DNA from 3 places in the Pseudomonas sp. AC255 genome. Region 3 is predicted to be linked to each of the others. Evidence: predicted binding sites of a transcription regulator. Region 3 holds the regulator's gene; each other region holds the start of a gene.
The links. The regulator sigma-54, encoded in region 3, starts transcription at its own class of promoters, with help from an activator protein. The targets are predictions, from matches to a motif close to ANTGGCATNNANNTTGCTNT.
Positions count from the first base shown of each region.

Region 1: a site for sigma-54 is predicted at 2,781-2,800, ahead of ACZZ0K_RS16485 (flagellar basal body rod protein FlgF). Genes of this name have one in related genera too.
Region 2: a site for sigma-54 is predicted at 1,945-1,964, ahead of glnA (type I glutamate--ammonia ligase). Genes of this name have one in related genera too.

Region 1 covers NZ_OZ409841.1:3,615,822-3,623,835, reverse strand. The annotation lists gene phhA (phenylalanine 4-monooxygenase) at 1-554, opposite strand, end outside; gene ACZZ0K_RS16490 (sigma-54-dependent phenylalanine hydroxylase transcriptional regulator PhhR) at 948-2,510, shown strand; gene ACZZ0K_RS16485 (flagellar basal body rod protein FlgF) at 2,855-3,595, shown strand; gene flgG (flagellar basal-body rod protein FlgG) at 3,641-4,426, shown strand; gene flgH (flagellar basal body L-ring protein FlgH) at 4,478-5,173, shown strand; gene ACZZ0K_RS16470 (flagellar basal body P-ring protein FlgI) at 5,201-6,289, shown strand; gene flgJ (flagellar assembly peptidoglycan hydrolase FlgJ) at 6,301-7,617, shown strand; gene flgK (flagellar hook-associated protein FlgK) at 7,643-8,014, shown strand, end outside.
Region 2 covers NZ_OZ409841.1:4,936,682-4,944,695, forward strand. The annotation lists gene typA (translational GTPase TypA) at 1-137, opposite strand, end outside; gene thiI (tRNA uracil 4-sulfurtransferase ThiI) at 277-1,731, opposite strand; gene glnA (type I glutamate--ammonia ligase) at 2,058-3,464, shown strand; gene ACZZ0K_RS22250 (DUF4124 domain-containing protein) at 3,801-4,313, shown strand; partial or broken gene ACZZ0K_RS22255 (DUF4124 domain-containing protein) at 4,310-4,932, shown strand; gene glnL (nitrogen regulation protein NR(II)) at 5,163-6,248, shown strand; gene ntrC (nitrogen regulation protein NR(I)) at 6,245-7,681, shown strand.
Region 3 covers NZ_OZ409841.1:4,312,566-4,320,579, forward strand. The annotation lists gene ACZZ0K_RS19610 (KpsF/GutQ family sugar-phosphate isomerase) at 1-521, shown strand, start outside; gene ACZZ0K_RS19615 (KdsC family phosphatase) at 521-1,045, shown strand; gene lptC (LPS export ABC transporter periplasmic protein LptC) at 1,054-1,626, shown strand; gene lptA (lipopolysaccharide transport periplasmic protein LptA) at 1,613-2,158, shown strand; gene lptB (LPS export ABC transporter ATP-binding protein) at 2,158-2,883, shown strand; gene ACZZ0K_RS19635 (RNA polymerase factor sigma-54) at 3,050-4,540, shown strand; gene hpf (ribosome hibernation-promoting factor, HPF/YfiA family) at 4,614-4,922, shown strand; partial or broken gene ptsN (PTS IIA-like nitrogen regulatory protein PtsN) at 4,934-5,397, shown strand; gene rapZ (RNase adapter RapZ) at 5,400-6,257, shown strand; gene ACZZ0K_RS19655 (HPr family phosphocarrier protein) at 6,273-6,548, shown strand; gene ACZZ0K_RS19660 (ZIP family metal transporter) at 6,583-7,476, opposite strand; gene ACZZ0K_RS19665 (superoxide dismutase) at 7,506-8,014, opposite strand, start outside.

The DNA of each region.
Region 1 (8,014 bases), 700 kb from region 3:
GACAGAATCCCGCCGCCGTAGATGCGCTTGCCGTGCGGGGTGTCGACCAGACCGAATTCGATGGTCATCCAGTACAACCGGGCCAGATACACGCGCTCTTCCTTGGTCGCCTGCAGGCCGAGCTTGCCGTAGGTGTGGGTGAATTCAGCGAAGTAGGGGTTGGTCAGTAGCGGGCAGTGGCCGAAGATCTCGTGAAAGATGTCGGGCTCTTGCAGATAGTCGAGTTCTTCGCGGGTACGTATGAAGGTGGCGACGGGGAATTGCTTGCTGGCAAGCAACTCGAAAAACGTCTGAAAGGGAATCAGCGCCGGCACCCGGGCAACCTGCCAGCCGGTGGTCTCGCCGAGGACTTTGTTGATCTCGGCCAGTTGCGGAATGCGGTCGTGGGGCAGACCGAGTTTTTCGATACCGTCCAGATATTCCTGGCACGCACGACCTTCAATCACCTTCAACTGGCGAGTGATCAGCGTGTTCCACACCGCATGTTCTTCGGCGGGGTAGTCGATAAAACCTTGCGCATCGGGCTCGCGAGCCACGTATTGCGTCTGCTTCATGCTGCTCTCCTGCTAGGAAATTCGTTTTTGTTATGTCCAGCGATGGCTAAAGGAATACCCGAGAGTGACAGGGCGTGCAGCATGTTGACCGGTGTGTGCGTAGGAAAATTCTGCGTATTTCGTAAAGTTATCGTTACGCTTTGTCGGGTAATGCGCAATTACGGTGATTGGCGGGTTTGAAAAGGGTCGGGGCTGTCACATAATCTTGACAACTATCTGCATGCCTCGACAGAAACATCTGCCCCGGGCGCGCCACAGAACCCTGTGGGAGCGAGCCTGCTCGCGAAAGCGGTCTGTCTGACACATCGATACTGGATGTGCTGGCGCCTTCGCGAGCAGGCTCGCTGCCACAGAGAAATGTGTTTACCTCTCAAACCTGTCGGGCCTTTTTCTATGCGCATCAAAGTCCACTGCCAGAATCGCATCGGCATCCTGCGTGACATCCTCAATCTGCTGGTAGCGTACGGGATCAACGTCGCACGCGGCGAGGTGGGTGGTGAGCATGGCAATGCGATCTACCTGCACTGCCCGAATCTGATCAACATCCAGTTCCAGGCGTTGCGGCCGAAGTTCGAGGCAATCGGCGGGGTGTTCGGGGTCAAGCGCGTCGGGCTGATGCCCAGCGAGCGCCGGCACATGGAACTGAATGCGTTGCTCGGCGCGCTGGAATTTCCGGTGCTGTCGATCGACATGGGCGGTTCGATCGTTGCGGCCAATCGCGCGGCGGCGCAGTTGCTCGGGGTGCGTGTCGATGAAGTGCCGGGGATTCCGCTGTCGCGCTACGCCGAGGATTTCGATTTGCCGGAATTGGTGCGCGCCAACAAATCGCGAATCAACGGCATGCGGGTCAAGGTCAAGGGCGACATCTTTCTCGCTGACATCGCGCCGCTGCAATCGGAACACGACGACAGCGAGGCCATGGCCGGCGCCGTATTGACTCTGCATCGCGCCGACCGTGTCGGCGAGCGAATCTACAATGTGCGCAAGCAGGAACTGCGCGGGTTCGACAGCATCTTTCAAAGCTCGAAAGTCATGGCCGCTGTGGTCCGCGAAGCGCGGCGCATGGCGCCGCTGGATGCGCCGCTATTAATAGAAGGCGAAACCGGCACTGGCAAGGAATTGCTGGCGCGCGCCTGCCACCTCGCCAGCCCGCGCGGACAGTCACCGTTGATGGCGCTCAACTGCGCCGGACTGCCGGAGTCGATGGCCGAGACCGAGTTGTTCGGCTACGGCCCCGGCGCCTTCGAAGGCGCTCGCGCTGAGGGCAAGCTTGGCCTGCTCGAATTGACCGCTGGCGGCACGCTGTTTCTCGATGGCGTCGGCGAGATGAGCCCGCGTTTGCAGGTCAAATTGCTGCGCTTTCTTCAGGACGGTTGCTTCCGTCGCGTCGGCAGTGATGAAGAGGTGTATCTGGACGTGCGGGTGATCTGCGCGACGCAGGTGGACTTGTCCGAATTGTGCGCGCGCGGTGAGTTTCGTCAGGATCTCTATCACCGCTTGAACGTGCTGTCGCTGCACATCCCGCCGCTGCGCGAGTGCCTCGACGGTCTGACGCCGCTGGTTGAACACTTTCTCGACCAGGCCAGTCGGCAGATCGGCTGTCCGCTGCCGAAACTGGCCCCGGCGGCGATGGATCGCCTCAGCCATTACCACTGGCCGGGCAATGTGCGGCAACTGGAGAACGTGCTGTTCCAGGCGGTTTCCCTGTGCGACGGCGGCACGGTCAAGGCCGAACATATTCGCCTGCCGGATTACGGCGTGCGTCAGCCGCTTGGCGATTTTTCCCTCGACGGCAGTCTGGACGAGATCGTCGGGCGCTTCGAGAAAGCGGTGCTGGAACGGCTGTATTCCGAGCATCCAAGCAGTCGGCAGTTGGGCAAGCGACTCGGTGTTTCGCACACCACCATTGCCAACAAGCTGCGTGAGTATGAGGTTGGCAAAACCTCCGAAAGCTAAATAGAGCCTTTGTGGCGAGGGGATTTATCCCCGATGGGCGGCGAAGCCGCCCCGCTTTTTCTTCCCAGCGACCTCATTTGCAGGCTTGGCGACTGCTGCGCAGCCGAACGGGGATAAATCCCCTCGCCACAGGATCTCCATCCCCCGCCGAACTCAGGATTGCCACTAACCGGCATGACACCGCCGGTTTTTCGTCTTCGACCCATTTCAGATTCCCCCTCCGATCCCCTCAAGTCCCATGTTTACCGGGCCTTCCCCCGCCAATAAAAAGTTGGTCTGCAAATTGCTTATGGCTGAGCAGTACAGCGGTGGGCGGCAAACGTCCGGCATGCAGAGGAAACACTGTGGACAAGTACCTTTATGTGGCAATGACCGGCGCCAGCCAGAACGCACTGGCCCAGCGGGCGCATGCCAACAACCTGGCGAACATTTCCACCAACGGCTTTCAGCGCGACCTCGAGCAGGCGCGTTCGATGCCGGTATTCGGTGACAGCTTTCCGGCGCGCGCGTTTGCCATGAGCGAACGTCCTGCCACCGACTTCACGCCGGGCTCGCTGGTGCAGACCGGTCGTGAACTCGACGTCGCGGTATCCGGCAACGGTTTCATCGCCGTGCAAAACCCCAGCGGTGGTGAAAGCTACGTGCGTACCGGCAGCCTCAACATCGATGCCCTCGGAGTACTGCGCGCCGGCAACGGCATGCCGGTGATCGGTAATGGCGGCCCGATCGCTGTGCCGCCCGAGCAGCAGGTCGAAGTCGGTGAAGACGGCACCATCAGCATTCGCGCAATGGGCGAAGGTCCGCGCGTCATGGCCGAAGTCGACCGGATCAAGCTGGTCAACCCGGACATCAAGAACATGAACAAAGGCCTCGACGGTTCGATTTACACCAAGGACGGCCAGCCGGCGCAAGCCGACGCCAACGTCAAACTGGTCTCGGGTTTCCTTGAGTCGAGCAACGTCAATGCCGTGGAAGAAATGACTTCGGTGCTGGCCCTGGCCAAGCAATTCGAGTTGCACGTCAAGATGATGAACACCGCCAAAGACGACGACCAGGCCATGGCTCGGGTCTTGCAGATCAGCTAATTATCAGAACGTCGCGCCGTAAAACAGGCGCACGAGGAGAATCGAATGCTTCCGGCTCTATGGGTTGCCAAAACCGGTCTGTCCGCCCAGGACACCAACCTGACCACCATTTCCAACAACCTGGCGAACGTTTCGACCACGGGTTTCAAACGTGACCGTGCCGAGTTCCAGGACTTGCTCTATCAGATCAAGCGTCAGCCAGGCGCTCAGTCGACCCAGGACAGCGAACTGCCGTCGGGTCTGCAAGTGGGTACCGGTGTGCGCATTGTGGGCACCCAGAAAAACTTCACCGCCGGCAGCCTGCAAACCACCGAGCAGCCGCTGGACATGGCCATCGACGGTCGCGGTTTCTTCCAGATCCTGCAGCCGGACGGCACCACGTCCTACACCCGTGACGGTACTTTCCACCTCGACTCCAATGGCCAGATCGTCAACGCCAGCGGTTTCGCGCTGGAACCGGCGATCATCATCCCGAACGATGCGCAGACCTTCACTGTCGGCCGTGACGGCACCGTGTCGATCACCATCGCCGGCAACCCGGCCTCGCAAGTGATCGGCAACCTGCAGACCGCCGACTTCATCAACCCGGCCGGTCTGCAAGCAGTGGGCAACAACCTGTTCCTGGAAACCGCTGCTTCCGGCGCGCCACAGATCGGCACCCCGGGCCTGAACGGTTTCGGTACCACGCTGCAGAACACCCTGGAAACCTCGAACGTCAGCACCGTTGAAGAGATGGTCAACATGATCACCACTCAACGCGCCTACGAGATGAACTCCAAGGTGATCTCCACCGCCGACCAGATGCTCTCGTTCGTAACGCAGAATCTGTAATCCAGTCTTTGGGGCGGCCTGAGGTCGCCAGCAACACCGTGAGGTAGGGTCATGAAGCGCTTTGTATCTGTTCTGGCATTGAGTGGGGTCGTCTCGCTCGCGGGCTGCGTCGCCCCGACGCCCAAGCCCAATGACCCTTACTACGCCCCGGTGTTGCCGCGCACACCGTTGCCGGCGGCTGCCAATAACGGCTCGATCTATCAGGCCGGCTTCGAGCAGAACCTGTACAGCGACCGCAAGGCGTTCCGGGTCGGTGACATCATCACCATCACCCTGAACGAGCGCACCCAGGCGAGCAAGAACGCCAACTCGCAGATGGACAAGAACAGCGATAACTCGATTGGTCTGACCTCGTTGTTCGGCTCCAGCCTGACCACCAACAACCCGATTGGTGGCGGTGACCTGAGCCTCAACGCCGGCTACAGCGCCGACCGTTCGACCAAGGGCGACGCCAAGTCCGGGCAGAGCAACAGCCTGACCGGTTCGATCACCGTGACCGTGGCCGACGTGCTGCCCAACGGCATCATCGCCGTGCGTGGCGAGAAGTGGCTGACGCTCAACACCGGTGACGAACTGGTGCGCATCGCCGGTATGGTCCGCGCCGATGACATCGCGACCGACAACACCGTGTCGTCGACCCGTGTCGCCGATGCGCGCATCACCTACTCGGGTACCGGCGCGTTTGCCGATACGAGTCAGCCAGGCTGGTTCGACCGTTTCTTCCTCAGCCCGCTGTTCCCTTTCTAGGTGGCGACTTTGAATTTCAAGAGCCTTATGGTGGCCGCGTTGTTGATGTCTGCGGCGTTCACCGCACACGCCGAGCGGCTGAAAGACATCGCCAGCATTTCCGGCGTGCGCTCCAACCAGTTGATCGGTTATGGCCTGGTGGTCGGGCTTAACGGCACCGGTGACCAGACGACGCAGACTCCGTTCACCCTGCAGACCTTCAACAACATGCTCTCGCAGTTCGGCATCAAGGTGCCGCCGGGATCGGGCAACGTGCAGTTGAAGAACGTCGCGGCGGTGTCGGTTAGCGCCGATCTGCCAGCGTTTGCCAAACCGGGTCAGCAGGTCGACATCACCGTGTCCTCGATCGGTAACTCCAAGAGCCTGCGTGGCGGCACCTTGCTGTTGACGCCGCTCAAGGGTATCGACGGCAACGTCTATGCGATCGCTCAGGGCAATCTCGTGGTTGGCGGTTTCGACGCTGAAGGCCGCGATGGTTCGAAGATTACCGTCAACGTTCCGTCGGCCGGTCGCATCCCTGGCGGTGCCTCGGTGGAGCGTGCGGTGCCGAGCGGTTTCAACCAGGGCAACAGCCTGACGCTGAACCTCAACCGCTCCGACTTCACCACCGCCAAGCGCATCGTCGACAAGGTCAACGACATGCTCGGCCCTGGCGTCGCACAAGCCATCGACGGCGGATCGGTGCGGGTCACTGCGCCACTGGATCCGAGCCAGCGCGTCGACTACCTGTCGATCCTGGAGAACCTCGAAATCGATCCGGGTCAGGCGGTGGCGAAAGTCATAATCAACTCGCGTACCGGCACCATCGTCATCGGCCAGAACGTGAAAGTGTCGCCAGCCGCCGTGACCCACGGCAGCCTGACCGTGACCATCACCGAAGACCCGATCGTCAGCCAGCCTGGCCCGCTGTCCAACGGCCAGACCGCCGTCGTACCGCGCTCGCGAGTGAATGCCGAACAGGAAGCCAAACCGATGTTCAAGTTCGGCCCGGGCACCACCCTCGACGAGATCGTCCGTGCGGTGAACCAGGTCGGCGCAGCACCGGGTGACCTGATGGCGATTCTCGAAGCTCTGAAGCAGGCCGGCGCATTGCAAGCCGACCTGATCGTGATCTGAGGCCGGCCACCATGGATATGCGCAAAAGCGGTCTGGTCAGCAGCAGCGATTCGGGTTCCTACTCCGACCTCAATCGTCTGAACCAGCTCAAGGTCGGCGACAAGAACAGCGACGAAAACATGCGCAAGGTGGCGCAGGAATTCGAGTCGCTGTTCCTCGGCGAAATGCTCAAGTCGATGCGCTCGGCCACCGAAGCGCTTGGTCAGGACAACCCGCTGAACACGCCGGCGGCCAAGCAGTATCAGGAAATGTACGACCAGCAACTGGCGGTTTCCATGTCCCGCGAGGGCGGTGGTATCGGTCTGGCCGATGTGCTGATCCGGCAGATGTCGAAGAACAAACCGATGGCGCCGGGCGAGGCTGCAGCCGCGTCCGCCGCCAAGCAGCAGGAAGCGCTGGCCAAGGCCGCCGCCGTACCGACGCCGATTGCCGCCGGCACCGTCGCCACCGGTCCGCTGTCCCGCGTCAACGGCGAGCGTCCGTTGTGGGCATCGCGCTCGGTGCATGCGCCGAACAACACCGATATTTCCCATCGCAACGACATGGCGCTGATCAACCAGCGGCGTCTGGCGCTGCCGCCGAAACTGGCCGATCGCTTGCTCGCCGGTCTGGTGCCGTCGGCACCGAGCGCGGCCACTGCCAGCACTGCGGCGGCAGCGACCAACGCCTTGCCGCAACGGGCCACGACTACCGCCGTCACAGGCTCCGGCGCGTTGTACAACGGTGACTGGCTGGCCCGTGCTGAAGAGCAGAAAGCCGCTGGCGGGCAGATGCAGGTCTACGGCCGCGCCATGGCGCAGATTCCGCTGGCACCGGCGAAGAAGGCCTTCAGTTCCGCCGACGAATTCGTCAACACCATGTTGCCGATGGCCAAGGAAGCCGCTGACCGCATCGGCGTCGATCCGCGTTATCTGGTGGCGCAAGCGGCACTGGAAACCGGCTGGGGCAAATCGGTCATGCGCGCCCAGGATGGCAGCAGCAGCCACAACCTGTTCGGCATCAAGGCGAGCAGCAACTGGAAGGGCGATTCGGCCCGCGCGATCACCAGCGAGTTCCGCAATGGCGCGATGGTCAAGGAGACGGCCGAGTTCCGTTCCTATGCCTCGTACAAGGACAGCTTCCACGATCTGGTGACGTTGCTGCAGAGCAACAATCGCTATCAAGAAGTGCTGAAGTCGGCCGATAACCCAGAACAGTTTGTACGCGAGTTGCAGAAGGCCGGTTACGCCACCGACCCGAACTACGCGACGAAGATTTCGCAAATTGCCAAGCAGATGAACAGTTTTGAAAACTACGCTGCGGCGGGTGTCTCCACCACGCCTTTATAAGGCACCAGGTAATAAGGTCTGAACCATGAGTTTGCTCAATATCGGGATGTCGGGACTGTCGGCCAGCCAGTCCTCTCTGGCTACGACAGGCAACAACATTGCCAACGTCGACACCGCCGGTTATTCACGTCAGCAAACCGTGCAGGGCACCAAGTCCTCGCAGCAGTACGGCAGCGTTTTCATCGGTACGGGCACGACCCTGGCCGACGTGCGCCGGGTGTACAACTCGTACCTGGAATCGCAGCTGCACACCGCGACGTCGCTGGACAGCGAATCGGCAGCTTTCCTCAAGCAGGCGACGCCGCTGGACGCCATGCTGTCGGACACCAACACCGGCCTGACCGGTGTGCTGCAGAAATTCTTCACCTCGATGCAGGGCGTATCGACGTCGGCCACC
Region 2 (8,014 bases), 620 kb from region 3:
TTGGAGTCCATCACGCGCTCGTCGTTGAGCTCGTTGCGCTCCAGGGTGCCGGATTGACGCAGGAGTTTGTCTACCAGGGTGGTTTTACCGTGGTCAACGTGGGCAATGATGGCGATGTTGCGTAGATTTTCGATCACTTGTGTATCTCGATCAGAGGATTCGGTTTGCTGACAAGTCATGGCAGCGATTAGCAGTAGTGTCCGGCATGGCCGTTACAGCTTGACGGCGGTGTCGGGGGGCCGGTGACGCAGGCCACAGGCAAACAGCCCCGGGCACTTAGCTCGGTCGATAAACGCGCACATTGGCATGCCCCTCACTGAGCAAATGGTGGGCATGCAGGCGACTCATCACGCCTTTGTCGCAATACAGCAGGTACTGGCGAGTAGGGTCCAGTTCCTTGAAACGTGCGTTCACTGCATAGAACGGCATCGTCTGTACCTCTATGCCGGCGAGCTCCAGCGGGTCATCCTCGGCGGCATCCGGGTGGCGGATGTCGATCACGATCTGACCGGCCAGCGCTTCGCTGACTTCTTCAATCTGCAAATCCTGGCCCAACTCGTCGATTACCCGATCGATCGGCACCAGTTTGGCGTTGGCGAGCGCACGCTCGAGTACCGCCATGTCGAATTCTTTCTCTTCGTGCTCAACCCGGCCACGCTTGGCGGCGGTCTTGGGGTTGACCGAAATCACGCCGCAGTATTCCGGCATGTGCCGGGCGAAATCGGCGGTGCCGATCTCGTTGGCGGTGTCGATGATGTCCTGCTTGTGCGCGACGATCAGCGGCCGCAGCACCAGCTTGTCGGTCACGCAGTCGATCACCGACAGGTTCGGCAGCGTCTGGCTCGACACCTGGGAGATCGCTTCACCGGTCACCAGTGCATCGATGTGCAGGCGTTCGGCGATCTCGGACGAGGCGCGCAACATCATACGCTTCAAAACCACGCCCATATGACTGTTATCGACTTTGCCGAGAATTTCGCCCAGCACTTCCTCGAACGGCACACTGACAAATAGCACGCGTTGCGAGCTGCCGTACTTCTTCCAGATGAAGTGCGCGACTTCCATCACGCCCAATTCGTGGGCACGCCCGCCGAGATTAAAGAAGCAGAAGTGCGCCATCAGGCCGCGACGCATGATCTGGTAAGCCGCCACGGTCGAATCAAAGCCGCCGGACATCAATACCAGCGTCTGCTCCAACGCGCCGAGCGGGTAGCCGCCGATGCCGTTGTGCTGGCTGTGAATCACGAACAACCGTTTGTCGCGAACTTCGATACGGACTTCGATTTGCGGTGCTTTAAGGTCGATTCCGGCCGCACCGCACTCACGACGCAGCTTGCTGCCGACGTATTTTTCCACGTCCATCGAGCTGAAGGCATGCTTGCCTGCGCGCTTGCAGCGCACCGAGAAAATCTTCCCGGCCAGTGCATCGCCGTAGTGCTGTTTGCACTTTTCGGTGATGTCGTCGAAGTCGCCCAGCGGGTACTCGTCGATCTGCAGAAAATGCGCGATACCCGGCATGCAGGTCAGGCGCTCGCCCATCTCTTTCAAGGCTTTGGGGTCGGTAACGCGGGTTTCCAGCTCGAGATTGTCCCACACGCCGTTCACCACCACGGCCGGGTCCAGGTCACGGAGCACGGTGCGGATGTTCTTGGCCAACTGGCGGATGAATTTCGTCCGGACAGGTCGGCTTTTGATGGTGATCTCGGGGAAGACTTTTACGATAAGTTTCATGAAAACAGCGCGCGAACGGCCAGCCGAAAAAGGGGGCGCGGATTATAGCGGAAATTGCTCAAGGTTTAACCAGTTAATGTGCAGAAGGTTTTGCTTGCACCAAAACAGGTCATTTCTGAATTTAAACGCAACATTAAGGGGCGGGATTTGTCGATTCAGAACCTCGCACGCCTTAATAAGCGTGAATTTGGGGCAAAAAACCCATGCTGGGGCACTGGCATGCAATTTGCTCCCTTGTGAGGCAGGTTGCCTTGGCAGAGTATTCGCGCCGGCATCACCATTATTAAGGGCATCCACTACCCGCCCTAATTCACCCGGAGGACACTATGTCGAAGTCGGTTCAACTCATCAAAGATCATGACGTCAAGTGGATTGATCTGCGCTTCACGGACACCAAAGGCACTCAGCACCACGTGACCATGCCGGCTCGCGATGCGCTGGATGACGACTTCTTCGAAGTCGGCAAGATGTTCGACGGTTCCTCCATCTCCGGCTGGAAAGGCATCGAAGCCTCCGACATGATCCTGATGCCGGTCGACGAAACTGCCGTGCTCGATCCGTTCACCGAAGACCCAACCCTGATTCTGGTGTGCGACATCATCGAGCCTTCGAGCATGCAGGGCTACGATCGCGACCCACGTGCGATCGCCAAGCGCGCCGAAGAGCACCTGAAAGCCACCGGTATCGGTGACACCGTATTCGCCGGTCCGGAGCCTGAGTTCTTCATCTTTGACTCGGTCAAATTCAAGTCGGACATCTCCGGCTCGATGTTCAAGATCTACTCCGAGCAAGGTTCGTGGATGTCCGACCAGGACATCGAAGGTGGCAACAAGGGTCACCGTCCAGGCGTGAAAGGCGGCTACTTCCCGGTTCCACCGTTCGACCACGACCACGAAATCCGTACTGCCATGTGCAACGCACTGGAAGAAATGGGTCAGTCGGTTGAAGTTCACCACCACGAAGTGGCAACTGCCGGCCAGAACGAAATCGGCGTCAAGTTCAACACCCTGGTGAAGAAGGCTGACGAAGTTCAGACCCTGAAATACGTTGTGCACAACGTTGCCGACGCTTACGGCCGCACCGCGACCTTCATGCCGAAGCCACTGTACGGCGACAACGGTTCGGGCATGCACGTACACATGTCGATCTGGAAAGACGGCAAGAACACCTTCGCAGGTGAAGGCTATGCCGGCCTGTCCGATACCGCTCTGTACTTCATCGGCGGCATCATCAAGCACGGTAAGGCCCTGAACGGCTTCACCAACCCGGCGACCAACTCCTACAAGCGTCTGGTGCCAGGCTTCGAAGCTCCGGTAATGCTGGCCTACTCGGCGCGCAACCGTTCCGCTTCGATCCGTATTCCTTACGTGTCGAGCCCGAAAGCCCGCCGTATCGAAGCACGCTTCCCGGATCCGGCTGCCAACCCGTACCTGGCTTTCGCAGCTCTGCTGATGGCCGGTCTGGACGGTATCCAGAACAAGATCCACCCAGGCGATGCCGCCGACAAAAACCTGTACGACCTGCCGCCTGAAGAGGCGAAAGAGATTCCACAGGTTTGCGGCAGCCTGAAAGAAGCCCTGGAAGAGCTGGACAAGGGCCGCGCGTTCCTGACCAAGGGCGGCGTGTTCTCCGACGACTTCATCGACGCTTACATCGCGCTGAAATCGGAAGAAGAAATCAAGGTTCGCACCTTCGTACACCCACTGGAATATGAGCTGTACTACAGCTGCTGATCCGGTAGCGCTGCGTAAAGCGGCGTGACAAAAGAGGCCTCCTTTGGGAGGCCTTTTTTATTGCCCGGCGCAACGCATTTTCCATGTGGGAGCGAGCCTGCTCGCGAAGGCGGTGGGTCATGGATCGTTTGATCGTTCCCACGCTCCGCGTGGGATGCAGCCCGTGACGTTCTGCGTCACTGGACGCGGAGCGTCCCAGGAGGCATTCCCACGCAGAGCATGGGAACGATCCGTGTTTTGGCTACCAGTCTTTTCAATTCCAGTTATTAACGGTTTTGGCCAACCGCCCCACCTGTCCTATGCTGCTACCCACAGTTTCCAACCCCGGTCGATTTCATGGGTCGCACGCTTCTCTACATTCTGCTGCTGATCGCCCTGCCCGCCGCCGCGCAGATCTACAAGTACACCGACGCCAACGGCAACACGGCGTACAGCAATCAGCCGCCGGACGGCGTGCAGGCGCAACCGGTCGAGCTGCCGCCGCTCAATCGGGTCGAGCCGCAAGCACCGAGTGCGCCGCAAGCACCCACCGCAGAACAACCGCAACCACCGCGCAACGCCTATGAAATCCTCGAACTCGCCGGCCTGCCCACTGACGAGGCGCTGCGCGCCAACAACGGCACCTTCACGGTCAATGTTCTGATCAAGCCGCGTCTGCAACCGCCGCATCAATTAAGGCTGCTACTCGACGACCAGCCCTATGGCCAGCCGAGCAACGTGCCGGTTCTGCAACTGGTCAACATCGATCGCGGCGAGCATCGCCTGGCCGTGCAAGTGATCGACGGCCAAAGCGTCGTTCAGCAGAGCCCGCCAGCGGTCTTCACCGTGCAACGGGTAAACACGCCATGATCCGCGCGGGGCTGGCACTCATTCTGGCGCTGATGTCGACGTACACCTTGGCGGAGGTCTTTACCTATGTCGACGCGCAGGGCAACCGCGTCTATACCGACCAGCCACGCGCCAACGCCAAGCGAGTGCCGATCGCGACGAGCAATCGCATGGCTGTCCCTGCCAACACCGCAGCACCGATCACCACAGCGAAAAATCCGCCGAACCAGCGCCCTTTCACTACGACATGCTGCGCATTCTGATCCCGGAGCCCGATGCCACTCTGCGCAGCAGCGCCGGCGAGCTGATCGTCAGCGTCACCAGCGAGCCCGGCCTGCAAAGCGGCCATCGTTATCGCCTGCTGCTGGATGGCAAGGCCACTGGCGAGCCCGGCGTCAGCCCGGTATTTGCGCTGAGCAATATCGATCGCGGCAGCCACAGCCTTTCGATCGAAATCCTCGACGCCGCCGGGCGTACCGTGGAACGCACCGCCAATCAGCCGTTCCACATGCTGCGCATTTCCCTGGCGCAGAAACGTCAGGTCAAACCCTGCGTTGCCGACGACTATGGCGTGCGCCCGGAATGCCCGCTCAAGGACAAACCTGAAGAGCCGAAAAATCCATTCCTGCGCTTCTTTTAACCTCCGCCAGCCGCGCGCACTCTATTGGTGCACTAAACTGCATCTCGCCCACAACCCAACCCATTTTGGTTCGAAACTTCCCGTTTGAGCTGGCTTCGTGCCATACAAACGCGCGTCAAACGCCTGTTTCAGGGGTTAAACGCTTCTTTTCGGAGCCTTGGTTTGGTTTTTGCATTTTCCCGACATCAGCGCTTTGTTCTCGCGCACGCCTTGCTCCAAAAGGGGTCCAGATGACCATAAGCGACGCTATTCACCGTTTGCTGCTCGACAACCTGACCACGGCGACCATCCTGCTCGACGCCGAATTGCGCCTGGAGTACATGAACCCGGCAGCGGAGATGCTGTTGGCCGTCAGCGGTCAGCGCAGCCACGGCCAGTTCATCAGCGAGCTGTTCACCGAATCCCCCGAGGCGCTCAATTCCCTACGCCAGGCGGTCGAGCAGGCGCACCCTTTCACCAAGCGTGAAGCGATGCTCACCGCCCTCACCGGCCAGACGCTGACCGTGGATTACGCGGTCACGCCAATCCTCAGCAACGGCGAGACTTTGCTTTTGCTTGAAGTGCACCCGCGTGATCGCCTGTTGCGCATCACCAAGGAAGAGGCGCAGCTGTCCAAGCAGGAAACCAGCAAGATGCTGGTGCGCGGCCTCGCCCACGAGATCAAGAACCCTCTTGGCGGCATCCGTGGCGCAGCGCAATTGCTGGCCCGCGAGCTGCCGGAGGAAAGCCTGCGCGATTACACCAATGTGATCATTGAAGAGGCCGACCGCCTGCGCAATCTGGTCGATCGCATGCTCGGCTCGAACAAACTGCCGTCGCTGGCCATGTGCAACGTCCACGAAGTGCTCGAACGCGTCTGCCATCTGGTCGAAGCCGAAAGCCAGGGCTGCATCACCCTGGTGCGCGATTACGACCCGAGCATTCCCGACGTCCTGATCGACCGCGAGCAAATGATTCAGGCGGTGCTGAACATCGTGCGCAATGCGATGCAGGCCATCAGCAGCCAGAACGAGCTGCGCCTGGGCCGCATCAGCCTGCGCACCCGCGCCATGCGCCAGTTCACCATCGGCCACATCCGCCATCGTCTGGTGACCAAGATCGAGATCATCGACAACGGTCCCGGCATTCCGGCGGAACTGCAGGAAACCATTTTCTTTCCCATGGTCAGCGGCCGCCCGGATGGTACCGGGCTGGGTCTGGCCATTACCCAGAACATCATCAGTCAGCACCAGGGCCTGATCGAGTGTGAGAGCCATCCAGGCCACACCACCTTCTCGATCTTCCTGCCACTGGAACAAGGAGCCACATCGACATGAGCCGTAGTGAAACCGTGTGGATCGTCGATGACGACCGTTCTATCCGTTGGGTCCTGGAAAAAGCCTTGCAGCAGGAAGGCATGACCACCCAGAGCTTCGACAGCGCCGATGGCGTGATGAGTCGTCTCGCCCGGCAGCAGCCGGACGTGATCATTTCCGATATCCGCATGCCGGGCGCCAGTGGCCTGGATCTGCTGGCGCGGATTCGCGAACAGCACCCACGGCTGCCGGTCATCATCATGACCGCTCACTCCGATCTGGACAGCGCTGTCGCCTCCTATCAGGGCGGTGCTTTCGAGTACCTGCCCAAGCCATTCGACGTCGATGAGGCGGTATCGCTGGTCAAACGCGCCAATCAACATGCCCAGGAACAGCAGGGCCTGGAAGTGGTGCCGGCGCTGACCCGCACCCCGGAAATCATCGGCGAAGCGCCGGCGATGCAGGAAGTGTTTCGCGCCATCGGGCGCCTGAGCCACTCCAACATCACCGTGCTGATCAACGGCGAATCCGGTACCGGTAAAGAACTGGTGGCCCACGCCCTGCACCGCCACAGCCCACGCGCGGCCTCGCCGTTCATTGCCCTGAACATGGCGGCGATCCCCAAGGATCTGATGGAATCGGAACTTTTCGGCCACGAGAAAGGCGCGTTCACCGGCGCGGCAAACCTGCGTCGCGGTCGTTTTGAACAGGCGGACGGCGGCACGCTGTTTCTCGATGAAATCGGCGACATGCCGGCGGACACCCAGACCCGTCTGTTGCGCGTGCTGGCCGATGGCGAGTTCTACCGCGTCGGCGGCCATGTGCCGGTCAAGGTCGATGTGCGCATCATCGCTGCGACACACCAGAATCTGGAAACCCTCGTCCACGCCGGCAAGTTCCGCGAGGACTTGTTCCACCGCCTCAACGTGATCCGCATCCACATCCCGCGCCTGTCGGATCGTCGCGAAGACATTCCAACCCTGGCCCGGCACTTCCTCAGCCGCGCCGCGCAGGAATTGGCGGTCGAGCCGAAGCTGCTGAAAAGCGAGACCGAGGAATACCTGAAAAACCTGCCGTGGCCAGGTAACGTGCGCCAGTTGGAGAACACCTGCCGCTGGATCACCGTCATGGCCTCCGGTCGCGAAGTGCACATCAGCGACTTGCCACCGGAACTGCTCAACCTGCCGCAGGATTCGGCGCCAGTGACCAACTGGGAACAGGCCCTGCGCCAATGGGCCGATCAAGCCCTGGCTCGCGGCCAGTCGAGCCTGCTCGACAGCGCAGTGCCGGCGTTCGAGCGGATCATGATCGAGACGGCACTGAAGCACACCGCAGGACGTCGGCGTGATGCGGCGGTGCTGTTGGGTTGGGGGCGGAACACCCTGACGCGCAAGATCAAGGAACTGGGGATGAAGGTTGATGGTGGGGATGATGATGAGGGGGAAGAGGGTTAAGTCTCCGGTTCTGCGCTGAACCCATTCGCGAGCAGGCTCGCTCCCACAATTGAAATACGCTCCTCTGTGGGAGCGAGCCTGCTCCGGGCGGCGCTCCGACGAAGCTTTTGGCGCCAGCATGCACCGCATCAATGCACGATGACCCGGGATCGCGCAGAGCCATATCGCCACCCCCGCATCTGAAAGTGCCGAAAAACCCAGACTTGAAATAAACGAAAGCCCCGTATTCCGGGGCTTTCGCGTTTTCGAAGCATTTTTTGTTACAGCAAATCAAAACCTGGCACGCCGCCTGCAATATCTATCTCAGGTGATTCGATTCACCACCCGTTTCGG
Region 3 (8,014 bases):
ATCTGGCACCGACCTCTTCGACCACGGCCGCACTGGTCATGGGCGATGCCCTGGCCGTGGCCCTGCTGGAAGCGCGTGGTTTTACCGCCGAAGATTTTGCCTTCTCGCATCCCGGTGGCGCCCTTGGCCGTCGCCTGTTGCTGAAAGTCGAAAACGTCATGCACGCCGGACAGGAGCTGCCGCAGGTACAACGCGGCACCCTGCTCAAGGACGCGCTGATGGAAATGACCCGCAAGGGTCTGGGCATGACCGCTATTATTGAGGCCGATGGCAAGCTCGCCGGGATCTTCACCGACGGTGATTTGCGCCGCACGCTGGATCGCGCCATCGACATCCGCAGCGCCACCATCGACCAGGTGATGACTGCACACGGCAAGACCGCCCGGCCCGACATGCTCGCCGCCGAAGCCCTGAAAATCATGGAAGACCATCGAATCAACGCCCTGGTAGTCGTCGACGAGGAGGATCGCCCGATCGGCGCCTTCAACCTCTCCGATCTGCTGCGCGCAGGAGTCATGTAATGAGCAACGATCTGCTGCAACGCGGCAAAGCGATCAAACTGGCAGTGTTCGACGTCGACGGTGTGCTCACCGACGGGCGCCTGTACTTCCTCGAAGACGGCAGCGAGTTCAAGACCTTCAACACCCTCGACGGCCAGGGCATCAAGATGCTGATGAATGCCGGCGTGCAGACGGCGATCATCAGTGGCCGCAAGACCCCGGTGGTCGAGCGCCGCGCGAAAAACCTCGGCATCCCGCATCTGTTTCAGGGGCGCGAGGACAAACTGGTGGTACTCGACGGTCTGCTCGCGCAACTGGGCCTAAACTATGAAGAAGTCGCCTATCTCGGTGACGATCTGCCAGACTTGCCGGTGATCCGCCGTGTAGGGCTGGGCATGGCGGTGGCCAACGCTGCCGATTTCGTCCGCGAACACGCCCACGGCGTTACCCGCGCCCGTGGCGGCGAAGGTGCCGCCCGCGAATTCTGCGAATTGATCCTGCGCGCCCAGGGCCGCCTCGAAGCGGCCAACGCCGCGTACCTGTGAGCCTGACCATGTTTAGCAAAAAGTTTCGCAATTTCCTGCTGTTCGGCTGCATCGCGGCGATTTTCGCTGCGGTGGGCTACTGGAACATCAGCCCTGAGCGCTTCCTCGACAAGCCGCCGGTCTCGGCCGCCGAGAATCCGATCGACTGGTACGCGACCAACACGCACACCATTCAATACCTGCCCGACGGCAACGTGCAGTACGAGATGACCTCCGACAAGGCCGAGCACGTCAAGGCCACCGATGTCACTCTGGTAACCAAGCCTGATTTGAACATGTACCGCGGCACCGACTTCCCGTGGCACGTGACCAGCGAGCGCGGCGAAGTGAATTCGGGCGGCACCGAAGTTGAATTGATCGATTCGGTACGCGTACAGCGCACCGATGAGAAACAGCGCGGCACCCTGATCACCAGCACCCGCATGACCGTGTTCCCGCAGCAAGAATATGCGCAGACCGCGCAACCCGTTAGAATCGAGGGCGCTGGCGGCGTATCGACTGGCGTCGGAATGAAAGCGTACCTGAAGGACAGCAGGATACACCTGCAATCGAACGTAAGAGGACAGTATGAGGCTCGTTAAAACCCTCCCTATTTTGCTCAGTCTGGGCGCAGCACTGGGAAGCGCGAGCGCCTGGTCCCTGCCGAACGATCAGCAGCAGCCTATCCGCATTCAGGCCGACGACGCCCAACTGGACGACAAGAATGGCATCGCCACCTATAAAGGTGACGTGATCATTACCCAAGGCTCGATGATCGTTAAAGGCAACACCGTGACCATGACGCGCGCGCCCAATGGCGACATCGACGTGGTGACCTCGGTAGGCAACCTGGCTTACTTCGAGCAGTTGCAGACCCAGGGCGACGCCAACCCGGTCAAGGGCTACGGCGTGACGATTCAATACCACGCCCAGCAGAACCGGGTGGTGCTGATCGACAAGGCCAAGGTTATCGACAAGGATAACAACGTCACCCAGGGCGAAAAAATCGTCTACGACACCGTGAAGAAGCTGGCCAGCGCCGGTCGCGCCACGGGCAGCAAGGTCACCGAATCGCGTCCGCGCATCGACATGGTGATCCAGCCGAAGAAGAAAACCGAAGAGAAATCCCAGTAATGGCAACTCTGAAAGCTCAGCACCTGGCCAAGGCCTATAAAAGCCGCCAGGTCGTGCGTGACGTCAGCCTGTCGATCGACAGCGGGCAGATCGTCGGCTTGCTCGGTCCGAACGGCGCCGGCAAGACTACGTGCTTCTACATGATCGTTGGCCTGGTGCAGGCAGATCAGGGCCGTGTGCTGATCGATGATCTGGACGTCAGCCACCAGCCGATGCACGGCCGCGCCAAGGCCGGTATCGGCTATCTGCCGCAAGAAGCGTCGATCTTCCGTAAACTGTCGGTCGCCGACAACATCATGGCGATCCTCGAGACCCGCCCGGAGCTGGACAAGGCCGGTCGTCGCAAGGAGCTGGAAAGCCTGCTGCAGGAATTCCACATCAGCCACATCCGCGACAACCTCGGCATGAGCCTGTCCGGCGGTGAGCGTCGCCGGGTGGAAATCGCTCGCGCCCTGGCCACTGCACCCAAGTTCATCCTGCTCGACGAACCGTTCGCCGGTGTCGACCCGATCTCGGTCGGCGACATCAAGCAGATCATCCATCACCTCAAGGCCAAGGGCATCGGCGTGCTGATCACCGACCACAACGTGCGTGAGACGCTGGATATCTGCGAAACCGCTTACATCGTCAACGACGGTCAACTGATCGCTGAAGGCGATGCCGAGACCATCCTGGCCAACGATCTGGTCAAGGAAGTTTATCTGGGTCACGAGTTCCGCCTGTAAGCGCGACAGCGCTGTATCGATTCAAGGCGCATTTATCCGCTTTAATTGTTACAGCGCTCTAGGCAAACACTTCAGTTTCAGGCATATAATTTGCTTAAGTTTGGCGCTTCGGCGCCCTGTAGTGGATGGCGCAAAGCGCCGGCGAATAAGGTGTTAAGCCCCTGCCATGAAACCATCGCTAGTCTTGAGAATGGGCCAGCAGCTGACGATGACACCGCAGCTGCAACAGGCCATCCGCCTGCTCCAATTGTCGACCCTGGACCTGCAACAGGAGATCCAGGAGGCTCTGGAATCCAATCCGATGCTCGAGCGCCAGGAAGAAGGCGACGACTTCGACAACGCCGATCCGCTGGCCGACAACGCCGAACAGAAGCCCGCCGAGATCCAGGAACCCTCCTACCAGGAAACCGCCCCGACGGTGGATAACCTCGAGGATGGCGATTGGAACGAGCGCATCCCCAACGAACTGCCAGTGGATACCGCCTGGGAAGACGTCTACCAGACCAGCGCCAGCAGCCTGCCGAGCAGCGATGACGATGAGTGGGATTTCACCACCCGCACGTCCGCCGGAGAGAGCCTGCAAAGCCATCTGCTCTGGCAACTGAACCTGGCACCGATGTCCGACACCGATCGCCTGATCGCCGTGACTCTGATCGACTGCATCAACAATCAGGGCTATCTGGACGAAACACTCGAAGAGATTCTTGAAGCGTTCGACCCGGAACTAGACATCGAGCTCGACGAAATCGAAGCCGTCCTGCATCGCATCCAGCAATTCGAGCCCGCCGGTATCGGCGCCCGCAACCTCAGCGAATGCCTGCTGCTGCAACTGCGCCAGCTGCCCGCGAAGACGCCGTGGCTGACCGAGGCCAAGCGTCTGGTCGCCGATTACATCGACCTGCTCGGCAGCCGCGATTACAGCCAGTTGATGCGGCGCATGAAGCTCAAGGAAGACGAGCTGCGCCAGGTCATCGAACTGGTGCAAAGCCTCAATCCGCGTCCCGGTTCACAGATCGAGTCGACCGAAGCCGAATACGTCATTCCCGACGTGATCGTGCGCAAGGACAACGAGCGCTGGCTGGTCGAGCTGAACCAGGAATCGGTGCCTCGCCTGCGCGTCAACGCCCAGTACGCCGGTTTTGTGAAGCGTGCCGACACCAGCGCCGACAACACTTTCATGCGCAACCAGTTGCAGGAGGCCCGCTGGTTCATCAAGAGCCTGCAGAGCCGCAACGAAACCCTGATGAAAGTGGCCACGCAGATCGTCGAACATCAGCGCGGCTTCCTCGAGTACGGCGACGAAGCAATGAAGCCGTTGGTATTGCATGACATCGCCGAAGCGGTCGGCATGCACGAATCGACGATTTCCCGGGTGACCACACAAAAATTCATGCATACCCCGCGCGGTATTTATGAGCTGAAATACTTTTTCTCCAGCCACGTCAGCACCTCCGAAGGCGGCGAATGCTCGTCCACGGCGATCCGCGCGATCATCAAGAAACTGGTCGCTGCGGAAAATCAGAAAAAGCCGTTGAGTGACAGCAAGATCGCTGGTTTACTGGAGGCACAAGGCATTCAGGTGGCTCGCCGCACCGTCGCCAAGTACCGCGAATCCCTCGGAATCGCGCCTTCGAGCGAACGCAAGCGGTTGATGTAAGCCACGTTACAGCGTTCCAGTGGCAGGCTTTTCGGCCTGCCGCTTTATGCACTGGCAACGAAGGAGAAGCTGTATGCAAGTCAACATCAGTGGACACCAACTGGAAGTGACCCAACCTCTGCGTTCCTACATCGAGGAAAAACTCCAGCGACTGGAGCGACATTTCGACAAGATCACCAACGTGCAGGTCACGATGTGCGTCGAAAAGCTGAAACAGAAGATCGAAGCCACCTTGCATATTCCCGGCAGTGAAGTGGTCGCAAACGCAGAAGATACCGACATGTACGCTGCGATCGACTCACTTACCGACAAGCTGGATCGCCAACTCAAAAAGCATAAGGAAAAGACCCAGAGCCTCCTCCAGGGCGCGACCGGTCGTTAACACCCCTATCCATGATCCGACTTGAAACCATCCTGACCCCCGGCCGTTCCCAAGTGAACGCGCCGGGCGGCAGCAAGAAAAAGCCCTCGAACAGATTGCCAACCTGATCCACCGCGAAGTGCCGGATCTGGCGATGCAGGATGTCTTCGAGGCGCTGATCGCCCGTGAAAAACTCGGCTCCACCGGTTTTGGCAACGGCATCGCCATTCCCCACTGCCGCCTCAAGGGCTGCGCGGGGCCAGTGAGCGCCCTGCTGCACCTCGAAGCCCCGATCGATTTCGACGCCATCGACGGCGCTCCGGTGGACCTGTTGTTCGTATTGCTGGTCCCGGAAGCCGCAACCGACGCGCATCTGGAGTTGTTGCGCCAGATCGCCAGCATGCTCGACCGCAAGGAAGTGCGCGACAAGCTACGCAGCGCTCCGAGCAATGAAGCCTTGTACCAGGTCGTACTGGACGAGCAGAACGGGCACTAATCATGCGTTTGATCATTGTCAGTGGCCGTTCGGGCTCGGGTAAAAGTACCGCCCTGAATGTCCTTGAGGACAACGGCTACTACTGCATCGACAATCTGCCGGCCGGTTTGCTGCCGGAACTGGCCGAGCGGGCGCTGATTCACACGGAACTGGCGCAGCCGCTGGTCGCCGTGTCGATCGATGCGCGCAACCTGCCCAGCCATCTGTCACGTTTCCCTGAGTTGCTCGAAGACGTGCGTGCCAAGCATATCAAGTGCGATGTGCTGTACCTGGACGCCGATGAAGAAACCCTGCTCAAGCGTTTTTCCGAGACCCGTCGTCGTCACCCGCTGAGCAACGCCAATCGCTCACTGGCCGAGGCGATTCACGACGAAACCGCCCTGCTCGGTCCGATCGCCGATCTGGCCGACCTGAAGATCAACACCACCAGTCTGAATCTGTATCAACTGCGCGACACCATCAAGTTGCGCCTGTTGAATCAACCGGAGCCCGGTACGGCGTTTCTGGTCGAGTCGTTCGGCTTCAAGCGCGGCATGCCGGTCGACGCCGACCTGGTGTTCGACGTGCGCTGCCTGCCCAATCCGTACTGGAAACCGGAGCTGCGCGCTCAGTCGGGCCTTGATGCACCGGTGGCCGAGTACCTGGCGCAGCAGCCGGATGTCGAAGAAATGTATCAGGACATCTACGCCTACCTGAACAAGTGGCTGCCACGCTTCGCCGCCAGCAACCGCGCCTACGTCACCATTGCCATTGGCTGCACCGGCGGGCATCACCGCTCCGTCTACCTGACCGAACGACTGGGTCAGGCCCTGCAGAAAACCCTGAAGAACGTCCAGGTTCGCCACCGCGACCTCACCTAAAGGATTTACACCGCGATGCCTGCTCGTGAAATCGAAATCATCAATAAGCTGGGCCTGCATGCCCGGGCATCGGCCAAATTTGTCGGCGTGGCGGGTCAGTATCCAGACTGCACGATCCGAGTGGGACGCACACCTGAAACGACTGTCGACGGCAAGAGCATCATGGCAATGATGATGCTCGCGGCGGGTAAAGGCACCAAGATCCATTTGAGCACCGAAGGCGAACAGGCTCAGGAAGCCATGGACGCATTGGTCGATCTGATCGAAAGGTATTTCGACGAAGGTGAATAATCCTCGAGGCGGGGACACTGTTCCTCGCCTCCATTCACCCCAACGCCGTATCCATCACCATCATCAGACAAAACCCGATCAGAAGGCCCAGACTGGCCAGCTTGTCATGCCCATGACGGCGCGATTCCGGGATCACTTCGTGGGTCACCACCAGCAACATCGCCCCCGCCGCCAGTGCCAGCCCCAACGGCAACAGCACCTGAGCCAGACTCACGAGCCACGCACACAGCAGCGCAAATATCGGTTCGACCAGCCCCGACGCCGCGCCGATCAGAAACGCCCTGACCCGCGACATTCCCGCCCCGGCCAGCACCAGAGCAATCACCAGTCCTTCCGGCACATCCTGCAACGCAATGCCCATCGCCAGACTGTCGGCGTCCGCCATCCCGCCTCCGGCAGATACGCCAACCGCCATGCCTTCCGGAATGTTGTGCGCGATGATGGCGAACACGAACAGCCAGATTCGCGGTGGAATCACCGGATGCTCCAGCGTGCCGACGAGCATTTCCGGCGAGGCACCGCAAATGCGCCGATCCACCAGATACAGACCGAACGCACCGAGCAGGATGCCGAAGCAGATCAGGCCACTGGCGGCCCACGGCGTCAGGCCAAGGCTCTCAGCTGCAGCTATGCCCGGCACGATCAACGAAAACGCCGTCGCCGCCAGCATCACCCCGGCACCAAATCCCAGCAAGGTGTCGCTGAGTGCCTGCGGCATGCGCCGGATCACCAGCACCGGCACCGCGCCAAGCGCCGTGCCCAAGGCGCAGATGGCACCGCCCTGCAAGGCACGTAACAGCCTCGGTTCCAGATTCAGCCATTGCAAAGCGTGGGCGACCAGTAAAGTCATACCCGCCAACAGCAAAAGCGAACCCACCGCGTAACGAAACATGCGCCCACTGCCAATCGCCAGTGTTTCCGTGCCCATAGTCAGCCCTGATTGTTTTTATTGAAGGCTTAAACCAGTGCGGCCTGATAGCGCGCAGCAACTTCCGGCCAGTTGATCACGTTGTAGAACGCGTTGATGTATTCCGGGCGACGGTTCTGGTAACGCAGGTAGTAAGCGTGCTCCCAGACATCGAGGCCAAGGATCGGGGTGTTGCCGTTCATCAACGGGCTGTCCTGGTTGCCGCTGCTTTCCACGACCAGTTTTTTCTCCGGTGTCACGCTCAGCCACGCCCAGCCGCTGCCAAAACGGGTCAGCGCGGCTTTGGTGAACGCTTCCTTGAAACTGTCGAGTCCGCCCAGTTGCTCGTCGATGGCCTTGGCCAGCGCGCCGCTGGGCTTGCCGCCACCGTTGGGCACCATCACTTCCCAGAACAGCGAATGGTTGGCGTGGCCGCCGCCCTGATTGATCACCGCCGCGCGAAGTTTTTCCGGCAGTTGCTGCACGCTGGCGACGAGTTTTTCCACCGGCCACTCGGCGAACTCGGTGCCTTCCACGGCGGCGTTGAGGTTGTTGATGT